2 linked regions of the Sporocytophaga myxococcoides genome follow. The protein of the gene in region 1 interacts with the protein of each later gene in a pairwise test. Links are inferred from orthologs where the notes say so. Each region holds a gene or a part of one and is shown on either strand. Other genes may lie near its edges. The genes, in order: MYP_RS05195 and rlmB.

Evidence for each region.
Region 2: the proteins of MYP_RS05195 (region 1) and rlmB interact in binary tests that used the Escherichia coli proteins (3 or more experiments, as listed by UniProt). The link is inferred for Sporocytophaga myxococcoides from one-to-one orthologs.

The regions. Positions count from the first base shown.
Region 1 is NZ_BBLT01000002.1:206,065-212,522, forward strand. Bases 1,997-4,927 are described here. They hold MYP_RS05195 (NAD(P)H-hydrate dehydratase), read left to right. Parts: upstream 1,997-2,661; coding sequence 2,662-4,194; downstream 4,195-4,927. Other genes in these bases: MYP_RS05190 (NADH-quinone oxidoreductase subunit D), read left to right, coding at 1,997-2,465; MYP_RS05200 (hypothetical protein), read right to left, coding at 4,189-4,428; MYP_RS05205 (rhodanese-like domain-containing protein), read left to right, coding at 4,723-4,927. In the rest of the region: MYP_RS05175 (NADH-quinone oxidoreductase subunit A), read left to right, coding at 1-101; NADH-quinone oxidoreductase subunit NuoB, read left to right, coding at 106-633; MYP_RS05185 (NADH-quinone oxidoreductase subunit C), read left to right, coding at 748-1,242; more of MYP_RS05190, read left to right, coding at 1,245-1,996; more of MYP_RS05205, read left to right, coding at 4,928-5,166; MYP_RS05210 (DUF1622 domain-containing protein), read left to right, coding at 5,482-5,841; MYP_RS05215 (lipocalin family protein), read right to left, coding at 5,938-6,420. UniProt on the Escherichia coli protein: Bifunctional enzyme that catalyzes the epimerization of the S- and R-forms of NAD(P)HX and the dehydration of the S-form of NAD(P)HX at the expense of ADP, which is converted to AMP.
Region 2 is NZ_BBLT01000012.1:74,418-80,712, reverse strand. The notes cover bases 3,528-6,295. They hold rlmB (23S rRNA (guanosine(2251)-2'-O)-methyltransferase RlmB), read left to right. Parts: upstream 3,528-4,417; coding sequence 4,418-5,173; downstream 5,174-6,295. Other genes in these bases: MYP_RS22010 (mannose-1-phosphate guanylyltransferase), read right to left, coding at 5,215-6,291; MYP_RS22020 (glycosyltransferase family 117 protein), read left to right, coding at 3,528-4,346. In the rest of the region: MYP_RS22030 (YifB family Mg chelatase-like AAA ATPase), read left to right, coding at 1-398; MYP_RS25530 (T9SS type A sorting domain-containing protein), read left to right, coding at 551-1,183; more of MYP_RS22020, read left to right, coding at 1,380-3,527. UniProt on the Escherichia coli protein: Specifically methylates the ribose of guanosine 2251 in 23S rRNA.

The sequences.
Region 1 (6,458 bases):
AACCGGATCAGGAGATTGCTCCATTTAAATCTCCGGTTCCGAAGAAATTATATGAAGATATTAATACCAAATATTCCGGGAAGACAGCTTTAGAAAGGTAAATAAGTGGGACTATTAGATCATAAATACGGACAAGGTGGCATTATTCTCACAAAAGCAGATGATGTTATCAACTGGGCAAGGTTGTCTTCTATCTGGCCAATGGGATTTGGAATTGCATGCTGTGCCATTGAAATGATGTCTACATTTGCCTCGGGTTACGATCTGGAGCGCTTTGGAATATTTCCCAGACCTTCCCCTCGTCAATCAGATGTTATGATAGTTGCCGGTACAGTGACCTTCAAAATGGCTGATCGTATCAGAAGGTTATATGAACAAATGCCGGAACCGAGATATGTCATCTCCATGGGATCCTGTTCCAATTGTGGGGGCCCTTATTGGGAACATGGATACCACGTTGTAAAGGGTGTAGACAGAATCGTTCCTGTTGATGTTTATGTGCCAGGTTGCCCTCCAAGGCCGGAGATGCTCATTGGTGGCTTTATGAAACTTCAGGAAAAAATCAGGACCGAAAGTATAAAAGAACCGAAGCTTATTAATAAGGTTCTTGAGAAGAAAAAAGCTTTGAGCTGAAAGCTTAAAGCGAAAAGTTTTTCAGGCACAAGCTTTGAAAGTAGTACTACATTGAAGTCCTTGTCCTTCAGGAAAAGGATTTAGGATGAGGTGAATTTTTAAATCATTTAATTTATGACCTTTCAGGAAATTAAAGAACTGATTATACAGGAATTTGGAGCAGAAGTGGTGGAAGCTGAGAATATATCAGGTCTTCAGCCTGTACTCACTATTGTAAAGGACAAACTACCACAGATTGCAAAATTTCTATGGAGTAATGATAAGACCTATTTTGATTATTTGTCCTGCATCACCGCAATTGATAATTTGAAAGCGGGCATAATTGAAATCATTTATAATTTCTATTCGATACCATATAACCATCATTTTACTCTCAGAGTAGAAACTTTACGAGGAGATGAAAATAATCATCCTAAGATCCCAACTCTGAGTGAAATATATAAAACAGCCAACTGGCACGAACGTGAAGCTTTTGATCTTTTCGGAATTATTTTTGAAGGGCACCCTGACCTCAGAAGAATTCTTCTTCCTGCAGACTGGGAAGGATATCCTTTAAGAAAAGATTATAAAGAACAGGAATATTATCACGGTATAAAAGTAGCTTATTAAAGATGCCAACTGACAGGATTCAATACATTTACCATAAAGACAATCTCCAGAAGTCTGAGCCTACCCGCACAAAGCCTGAAGATCTTAAAACCGAGGAGATGATTATCAACCTCGGTCCCCAGCACCCATCTACTCATGGTGTATTGAGACTTGAGGTAATTACAGATGGGGAGTTTGTAAGAGAGGTCATTCCTCATATGGGGTATTTACACAGATGTTTTGAAAAGCATGCAGAAAACCTTCCTTACAATCAGATTATTCCTTTCGTTGATCGCATGGATTACCTGGCTTCAATGAACTCAGAACATGTATATGTGATGGGTTTAGAGAAGATGCTGGGTATTGAAAATACATTACCTAAAAGAATAGAGTATATCAGAGTTCTTGTAGCAGAGCTGAACAGGCTTGCTTCACATTTCGTAGCAATCGGAACTTACGGTATAGATATTGGAGCGTTTACTCCATTCCTCTGGCTGATGCGAGATAGAGAGCATATCCAGCGTCTTCTGGAATGGGTATGCGGTGCGAGAATGCTATACAATTACATTTGGGTAGGTGGATTGTTTTATGATCTTCCCGTTGGTTTTGAAGATCGTTGTGCAGACTTCATAAAATACCTTAAGCCAAAAATGAAGGAATTGGAAGCGCTGGTAATCAACAATAAAATTTTTATTCAGCGTACAGCCAATATCGGAATACTGCCTCTGGATCTGGCTATCAATTATGGTTGCTCGGGGCCAATGCTGAGAGCATCAGGCTTGAAATATGATCTGAGAAAGGTAGATGCCTATTCTGTCTATCCAGAACTGGATTTTGATATACCTGTGGGCAAGGGTGATATGGGAACCGTTGGAGATTGCTGGGATAGGAACTATGTGAGAGTTTTAGAATGCTACGAGTCCATAAAAATTATTGAACAATGCCTTGTGCAACTTACAGGAACTCACAAGAGGACCAGGGAGTTTGATCCGCAGGCCATGGTCCCTAAAAAGATCAGACCTAAAGCAATGGATTTTTATGTGAGAGGTGAAACACCCAAAGGGGAGCTAGGTTTTTATTTCAGGTCAACTGGAAATACAGATATTCCTTACAGATGTAAAGGACGCTCTCCATGTTTTGTAAACCTTTCTGTCATTAATGAATTATCAAAAAATACGATGCTTGCAGACTTAATAGCGATCATTGGCTCTATAGATGTGGTAATGGGAGAAGTGGACAGGTAAGTAATAAGTTGTAAGTAATAAGTTTTAAGTTGAAAGCACAAAGCTGAAAGTATTATTAGCTTGATTAAAATCTTAAATATTAATACATTCAAGTCCTTCTCCTTTAGGACACAGTCCTCAACTTAACGAATCTTTGATTGTGGTTTAATAAACAATGTTAAGTTGACAACCAAGTCCTTTAGGAACAGGATCTAAGATGAGGTCTTTTAGCCTTATGAAAATCCTCTCCGCTGACCAGATAAGGGCACTTGATGCCTATACAATTAAGAACGAGCCAATTACATCCATCGACCTAATGGAGAGGGCTTCAGTAACTTTTGTTAATTGGTTTATAAAACGATTTAAGCCGCATAGAGAAGTTTATATTTTTTGTGGTCCGGGAAACAATGGTGGCGACGGACTCGCAGTTGGCCGTTTATTGACCCATGTACAATATTCTGTTAAGGTCTTTATTTTTTCTTCCGACAGATATAGCAAAGACTTTGACATTAATTTAAAAAGACTTGAAAAGCTTGTAACTATTACCAAGATCAATTCAAAGGAAGATATCCCAATTTTATCTATAGGAGGAATTGTTATTGATGCAATCTTTGGCTCCGGATTGTCAAGACCTGTTGGTGGCTTATATGCAGATATTATAAAATCTATTAATGATTCGAAAGTTACTAGAGTTGCAATAGATATAGCTTCAGGACTTTTCTGCGATGCAAATAATGAAGATCCAGTTAAGCTGAAGGTTGATTATACCTTTACATTTCAATTACCGAAACTTTCATTTCTGTTTCCTCAGAATGAAGATTACACTGGTTGCTGGGTTATAGGAGATATCGGACTAAATAAATCTTTTATTGAAAGTCAAAGTTCGGCGTTTACTTATGTTGAAGAAGAAGAAGCTTTTTCTGTCGTAAAACCAAGAAGTAAGTTTAGCCACAAGGGGGACTATGGAAAAGTATTGATTATGGCAGGCAGCTACGGAATGATGGGGGCGGCAGTTTTAAGTGGAAAGTCTTGTTACAGAGCAGGAGCAGGATTAGTAAAATTCCATTCGCCTAGGTGTGGTGTTCAAATATTGCAGTCTTCCTTGCCAGAGGCTATTCTCAGTGTTGATCCGGAAGAAAATTTTATCTCAAGCCTTCCTGACATTTCAGGTTTTAATACAGTAGCTGCAGGACCCGGATGGTATGAAGGGGCTGAATCGGCATTTCTTCTACAGCAGATTTTTGAAAATAAGAATATTAATCTTGTGCTTGATGCGGGGGCTTTAAATGTATTAAGTAAAAACAAGGAACTATTGAATGCACTCCCACAAAATACGATCCTTACTCCACATCCTGGTGAATTCAAAAGACTCGCTGGAGAGTTTTCAAATGATTATTCAAGATTAGAGGGACTCAGAAAGTTTTCACAAAGATACAAATGCATCATGGTATTAAAGGGCGCAAACACTATGGTTGCATTACCGGATGGAAATGTAAGCTTCAACAGTACAGGTAATCCGGGAATGGCTACTGCGGGGAGTGGAGATGTATTGACAGGCATTATAGCCGCTCTTCTGGCACAGGGATACAGTCCAGCAATGGCCTCTAAATTAGGGGTTTATTTACATGGATATGCAGGAGATCGTGCAGCATCCAAATCGGGAACAGCATCAATCATCGCAGAAGATATTATTGATGGTGTTAAAGATTTTTACCTGGAATTCGACAAGAAATATAGTGCCTCATTATGAGTCTACTTTCACAACAGTCCCTGAAGAGTCGTAAAGCACTTCTCTCAGTTGGCCTCTATATTCGAAGTTGGCTTCATATTGCTTGTTTTTCTTTTCTTCCCATTTAACTTTCACATCAGTAGGAAAGTCACTGTAAAAGGCATTGATAACAGGGTCAGGAACCTGTGCAGGATCCAGGTTTTTATTGCAGGCAAATGCAGTCATTACCAGGGCACAAATGATGATTTTCTTCATTTTTTATCCTCTTTAAAAATTAAACCTCAGAAAAATGGATATTGTTGGAAACAAATTCTTCTTATCTCATTTGGCCTGATGTTTGTTAAGTTTAAAAAGCCATTGGCAGTTCAAAAAACCAATAAATCATTATGGTCAATTGTTTTATTACAGACTATAATGATTTGATAAACAGTGATAAAATTTTAATAATTAATCCTGGTTAAAATTTAAAAATGTTTTATTCGTTTCATAATTTCTTGCAGACCTTACGAATAAAATTTAATTTTAACTTTAGATGCTGATTTAGAATATATGAAACTAACTTCGAAACTAACTGTAATCTTCATAATGCTAATTTCTGTTGGCATTCTTTCATTTACATTAAATAAAAATGACAATCCATTTACCGAGGAATATCTGATTGAGCCCTCAGAACTAGCCAGAATTCTGAATAGTTCCACGGCCAAACAACCAGTCATTTTTAATATGGGACCTATGCAACCTATTAAAGGATCTGTAAATGTGGGTATTGGAAACAGTACTTCTGGAATGAATCAACTTCAGACTAAAGTGAGCAAGCTAAATAAAAATCAGTTTATTGTTATTTACTGTGGGTGCTGTGCAATGCAAAATTGTCCTAATGTAAAGCAGCCTTACGATTTCCTTAAAAATGCTGGTTTTGAAAATTTTAAAATTCTTAATATTAAAAGTAGTTTGAGTGAAGATTGGGTAAACAAAGGATATCCAATGAATTAATTAATCTAATGGTAATAGATTTCAAGAAAGGGCCTTTTAAAAGGCCCTTTTTTTGTTTTATCGAAATCTTTTAAATATTTATCGAAGAGGTGGCTTTTTTTGCGAAACGTTTTTAAAACATGAAGTCTAATAGATATAAATATTAAAAGTTTTACCCCAAGGGAATATATTTTTTAAACTTATTGTCCGAAATATTCCCTTAGGTTTTTTTATTTTTTTAGCTATTATTTTTACCTGGGGGCTGAAGTGATATTCAGCCTTCTTTCTTTTTATATAATAACCAAACAATTACATTCTCTTGATGTTCCTTTATTTATGGAAGAAATAGTAAAGTCAATAACCACTGCATTGGCAAGAGGGGCGGAAATTGCGGCAGCGTTAGTTATTGGCATTGCTTCTGTCAGGGCAATTGCAATGTTTTTAGGTAATTATTTTAAAAAGTTAGCACCCCAAAAAATATCCATTGAAGACATCCGCCTTTCCTTAGGACGTTCTCTGGCATTGGCTCTGGAATTTCTTTTAGGTGCAGACATTCTTAAAACTGCCGTAGCTCCGACGTGGAATGAAATTGGTCAGCTTGCAGCAATAGCGGTATTACGAACAGCCCTTAACTTTTTTCTGGACCGGGAACTTAGAAATAATGAGATTAGCAGGTCTGGTGAGTCTGCAAGCTGAAAAGCTATTGGTAAATAGGTAAAAATCAGAAAGTATAAAAGCAAAAAGGCAACTAGTTAACCAGCTGCCTTTTTGTGTAATTTTAAGTTTAAATTTTTATTGAGCAGTGAAGGTGCCCTTTGCTTGTACTGGTCCAAAATCGGTATCAAAGGCAGTATTTGCAATTAAAGTAGTGCTTGTAATTGAAGTAATATTAAAAGTTCTTTCACTTTCTGTTCCTTTGTCCATAAACAAAGTTTTTTGATCAGCTGAAAGTTCCCATGTGCCGGAAGTTTGAAGAGCTGGCGAACAAGTCTTATCTCCATCGTTTAAGGCGTATGTACCCTGTTCGCTGTATGTAATGATATCATCTTTATAGCAATCCACATAAGTTGCATATAACGGATTATTGTAAACATCTATGGAATCACCCAGAAAAGCCTTTGCACCTGTTAATTTCCAGTTTTTCCCAACGAGAAGCTCTTTAGTATTAGTATTTTGAGGCGGATTACTTGGAGTGGCATCATCATCCTTGTCTTTTTTGCAACCGGCGAAAACCAATAGGCCTGAAAGAGCCAATAGTGTCAGTTTTAATTTCATAATCTTTAAGTATGGATTGTTTATAATTCGTTAATGAT
Region 2 (6,295 bases), on another replicon or contig:
GAATAGACCTTCATGTAGAAGTGACTCCTGTTGGTTTTGATGAGATGTCTTCGATACGGAAAACAGAAAGTAGCGGCGAAATCAGGGAGCGTGTAATTAAGGCGAGAGAAATTCAACAAAAAAGATTTGAGGAATTGCCGACTGGTGATAATCCCATTCATTCAAATGCAATGATGCCCTCCCAGATGGTTAAAGAAATTTGTATTATTTCTGAACCAGGAAAAAATCTGCTTAAAAGTGCTATGGAAAAATTAGGTCTTTCTGCCAGAGCTTATGATAGAATATTAAGAGTTTCAAGGACTATTGCGGATTTGGCTGAAAGCGAAGAAATTAAAGTGGAACATTTGGCAGAAGCAATTCAATATCGAAGTCTCGACAGGGACGGTTGGGCAGGTTAATTTTTATATACATTCAGGAACTTTATTTGTTCTTATTAAATTATGCTTTCAGGAGCAATTTCATGTTTCTCCTTTAAACCCAATAATTTCCAGAATATTTGGCATGGTTTTTATCCTTAAATTGGTTAACTTCACAATTAATATTCAGCAATATGAAGAAACATATACAAAAATTGTTTTTTATAGTCTTTATGGTACTCTGGGGCCTTGCGGTTTCAGTAGCCCAGACACATCAGATTGCTGTTGTTAGTTCTCGTTTTGATCCGGAAGTTTTGAATGTAGGCCCGAACGATACCATAGAATTTATCTGGCAGGGAAATGGAAATTCTTCAAGTTCACATCCTGTAAAAGCAAACGATAATTCATTTGCTTCTCCAGCTCAGGGGAGTGTAACCTCTTATAAAGTGTTCGCAAAAAATCTGACTCCCGGAGCCAACTATTCATATATTTGTACTGCTCATTCTTCCATGCAAGGGGTTATAAATGTTTCGGTTACATCTAGTTTGGCAGATCTTCGAGAATCTAAATATGAATTTCATATCTCTCCTAATCCATTTGATGATGAATTGAATCTTACCATTTTCCCAGGAAATAAAAATGTCAAATTTATTAAGATTTTTGATATCATAGGAAAAGAGGTAGCATCCATAGATTTAAGTAACAAGGTTGGGCCTTCAGCTTATAAAGTTGATTTTTCCAATCTCAGGCCAGGACTTTACTTCTGCAATGTATATTCAGATAAGGGTATTATAGAAACCAGAAAAGTTTTGAGAAACAGATCTTAATGTTTTAACTGTTTCTTCATAATATTTAAGAATGAGATTCCTATGGGGTCTCTTTTTTTGTTTTATACCACAAAGTGCCTTAACTAATTCATATGTTCTGCCAAGTATTTTTGAAATTCAATAAAGGATGGGTAATTAATAGTCAATTGACAGAATTTTGCTAATTTCGCCTTCCATAAATTTTTAATTGGTAAAGATGTATAATTCAAATTACTCAAAACTAAATAACCTCTTGGGGTGGTTGGTTTTCATTTTTGCAACAGCTGTTTATGTGCTTACCATTGAGCCTACGGCAAGCTTTTGGGATTGTGGTGAGTTTATCGCCTGCTCCTACAAATTACAAGTACCACACCCTCCGGGAGCCCCTTTCTTTTTATTAATAGGAAGAATATTTTCTTTATTGGCTTCTGATGTAACTCAGGTGGCTTTCTGGATCAATATGGTTTCTGCCATATCTAGTAGTTTCTCGGTATTATTTCTCTTTTGGACTATCACTCTAATTGCAAGAAAATTTGCAAAGGATTATGTGAATCCAACTCTTGGTGAGAAAATAGCAATATTTGGAAGCGGGGTAGTTGGTAGCCTTGCATTTACTTTTTCAGATTCATTCTGGTTCTCGGCTGTTGAAGCAGAAGTATATGCAATGTCTCAGTTCTTTACAGCATTTGTATTCTGGGCAATTTTAAAATGGGAAACAAAAGCCGAAGAAACGGGAGCTGACAAATGGTTGCTTCTTATTGCTTACACAATCGGTCTTTCAATAGGAGTTCACTTATTAAATTTGCTTGCAATTCCGGCACTCGCTTTTGTATACTACTTTAAAAAATACGATATCACAAAGGTGGGTGTAATAGCAACATTCCTTTTGAGTGGTGTAATCATTGTAGTGGTATTATCAGGAATTATTCCCGGCTTACCTTCACTTGCAGGAACTTTTGAGATTTTCTTTGTGAATAATCTCGGCCTTCCTTTTAATTCCGGTATCATATTCTTCGGCATTCTTTTCCTTAGCTGTTTAATCTTAGGAATAGTTTATTCTATTAAAAATCAAAAGTATATTTTAAATCTTAGCCTTTTAGGATTGACTTTTATTCTTATAGGATATGCATCTTATGGTATTATCCTTGTCAGATCAAACTTCGATCCTCCGATAGATGAAAATGATCCTGAAAACGTAATAAGCTTTGTTTCTTACCTTAAACGTGAACAATATGGTGATAGACCGATCTTCAAAGGTCCTTTATTTACAGCAGGCTATCCGATTGACGTAGAAAAAGGTGGGGCGCTTTATAGAAAAGACAGTGCAAGTGGTCGATATGTTGTTTATGATTACAAGATGAATTATATCTATGATCCGAAACATGTCACATTATTCCCGAGAGCCTATAGTACCCAGTCTCATCATGTTGAGGCTTATCGAAGCAGGATGAATTTGAGAGAGGGGAAAAAACCTTCTTTCTGGCAGGATAAGGGTTATATGTTTAGCTATCAGATTGGACATATGTACATGCGTTATCTTGGTTGGAACTTTATCGGAAGGGAAAGTGATATCCAGGATAGCGATGTGTTATGGCCATGGGATTACTTTAAAAAGGATTTACCGGAATACCTGAAAAATAACAAGGCAAGGAATAACTTCTTCATGTTGCCATTTATATTGGGTGTTGTAGGTTTCGTCTACCTTTTTAGCAAAAATAGAAAGGATGGAATAATTGTTTCTCTGTTATTTATCTTTACCGGACTTGCAATTGTAGTATATCTAAACCAACCTCCGATAGAACCAAGAGAAAGAGACTATACCTTTGCCGGATCATTTTATGCTTTTGCTATATGGATTGGATTGGGAGTGTTTTTCATCGCAGATCTATTGGAGAAAATTGTAAAAAGTGAATCTACAAGATCTGGTATATCCTTTATATTATGTCTTTCTGTACCTGCTATAATGGGGCAGCAAGGTTGGGATGATCATGACAGATCAAACAGATTCTATTCTGTAGATTCTGCAAAAAATCTTTTGAACTCATGTGCTCCAAATGCAATACTGTTCACTGGTGGAGACAATGATACTTTCCCTCTCTGGTATGTTCAGGAAGTAGAAGGTTTCCGTACTGATGTACGTGTATGTAATCTAAGTCTTTTGAATACAGACTGGTATATTAAGCAGATGAAGCAACAGGCTTATGAATCAGCACCATTGCCAATATCCTTGAATTTTGAAAATTATATTCAGGGAAAGAATGATCAGATTTATTTTGTGGAAAAGCCTCAGTATAAAAATGGAATCAATCTTGCTGGTTATATTCAACTTGTAAGAACTGATAATCCGGAAATCAGACAGGAAAGCGGAAGAGGCGATTACTATACAACACTTCCTTCGAAAAATCTGTACTTGAATATAGATAAAAATGCTGTGCTGGCAACAGGTGCAGTGCCTGATACACTTAGAGGTCAGGTTCTTGACAGACTTGCATGGAATATCGGAACAAATACATTGGAGAAGAAAGATCTTATCATTCTTGATATGATCGTTACCAACAATTGGAAAAGGCCGATTTATTTCTCTACTACATTGTCTGGTTCTAATTTCCTAAACCTTAAAGATTATACTCAATTAGAAGGTTTGGCTCATAGATTAATGCCGATAAAATATCCGAACGCTTCCCAGGGCTATGTTTATGATAAGGTGATGTATGATAACATGATGAAAAACTTTTTCTGGAGAGAACTTGATAATCCTAAAGTTTACTATGATGAAAATTATTTCAGAATGACTGTAAATTCAAGATCTCAGTTCTACCGTCTTGCGTCAACACTTTATAATAACGGAGAAACAGAAAAGGCAAAAGAAGTAGCAGAACATTGTTTTAAAGTAATGCCTGATGATCCTATTACTTATGATATTGCAACACCTCCTTTTATTCAAATTTTCTTTAAAACAGGAAATGAGAAAATGGCTATGGACATTGCTAATAAAATGGGGAACAGAGCTATTGAAAATCTTGAGTATTACAAGAAGGAAAGGATACCATATGGAAGAGATTATGAGCTGAACTTCTACATTCTCGATTCAATCATAAGAGCACTGAAAGAGGGTGGCAAAGCCAAAGAAGCGGCTAAGTTTGAAGAAGTGTTAATGTCTTACTCTTATCTATTTAATCAGTAAAAGTAAATTAAAGAAATACAACCATCACAATGCCAGGCTTGTCCTGGCATTGTGATTTAAACGAATACCAAATGGAGAGAAATTCCCCGCATAATAAATCTGAATTGCTTTTCGGTATAAGACCGATCATTGAAGCCATAGAAGCAGGTAAAGAAATTGATAAGATTCTTGTTCAGAAGGAACAGTCTTCTCCTTTAATGAATGAATTGTTACAGGCTGCATTTCATCATAAGGTGCCGGTTCAAAGAGTGCCGGTAGAAAAGCTTAATCGCATAACCAAGAAGAATCATCAGGGAGCGATTTGCTTTATGTCCTCTATTGTCTATGCTTCTTTGGATAATGTAATTTCTGATTGCTTTCAGTCAGGCACAGTTCCAATGATTTTGGTGCTTGACAGAATTACTGATGTTAGAAATTTTGGGGCTATTGCAAGGACAGCGGAATGTATGGGGGTTCATGCTATTGTTATCCCTGCGAAAGGGGCTGCTCAGATTAACAGTGATGCAGTTAAAACTTCTGCAGGAGCATTGAATCATATTCCAGTCTGCAGAGAGGAAAGCCTTATTAAAACCATAAAATACCTTAAAGAAAGCGGGCTGTCTGTAATAGCATGTACGGAGAAGGCTCAGAAAACAATAGCCCAGGCGGCTTACAATGATCCGGTTGCAATTGTGGTGGGGTCGGAAGAAGATGGTATTTCTGATGAGATCATTAAAAAGGCGGATGAAATTGTAAGGATACCAATGACTGGAAAAATAGGGTCTTTGAACGTATCAGTTGCGGCTGGAATGATATTGTATGAAGCAGTTCGTCAAAGAGGGGGCTAGACTATAAAAAAAGAAAGCCCCGAAGAGTCGGGGCTTTTATATTAAATAAACCTTGCGTCTTTCTTATTCTTGGTGTCTGAAACAAAGTCTTTAACTCTTTGCTCATGATCTTTTTTGCAGATCATAAGAACATCATTAAATTCTGCAATGATGAAGTCTTCAAGGCCTTCTACTACTACTAATTTTTCTTTTGGTACTTTAACAATACAGTTTTTAACATCATAAAGCATCGTATTGCCTTCTATCACATTACTGTTCTCATCTTTATTGGATAGCTCATACAATGATTTCCAGGTGCCAAGGTCACTCCAGCCAAAGTCACTAAGCATTACAAACACTTCTTCTGCTTTCTCCATGATGCCAATGTCAATAGAGACATTCTTGCATTGAGAATAAGCTGTACTAATAAAGGTTTCTTCTTCTTTTGACCAATATTTACCACTGCCTTCTTCGAAGATTTCTGCCATTTCAGGCAAGTGTTTCTGGAAGTTCTTTATGATAGCGTTTACATTCCAGATGAAAATTCCTGCGTTCCATACAAAGTCACCACTTTCCAGGAATTTCTGAGCAAGTTCAAGCTGGGGTTTCTCAGTAAAAGTTTTTACCTTTTTTATTCTGTCCGGGTTTTCTTCAATATATTGAATATAACCATATCCCGTATCAGGCCTGCTTGGTTTAATGCCTAAAGTAATAAGCTTTTCACTTTTCGCAGCGGCATCCATTGCTATTTTTATGGTAGACTCAAACTCAGTTTCCTTAAGAATAACATGGTCTGAAGGTGCAACTACCATTGTTGCATTAGGATTGCTTTGTTTTATCTTATAACATGCATATGCGACACAAGGTGCAGTATTTCTGGCTATAGGCTCGCTCAGTATCTGCTCATCTTTCATGAATGGCAGTTGTTGCTTCACCAAGTCAGCATATATTTTGTTTGTAACAACCAGTATATTCTCTTTGGGAAGAATATTGAAATACCTCTCAGCGGTTTGTTGCAAAAGAGTTTTTCCGGTACCTAATACATCGTGAAACTGTTTTGGGAATTTTTCTCTGCTGAAAGGCCAAAATCTGCTTCCGATCCCACCGGCCATAATCACCACATAATAGTCTTTATTCATTATG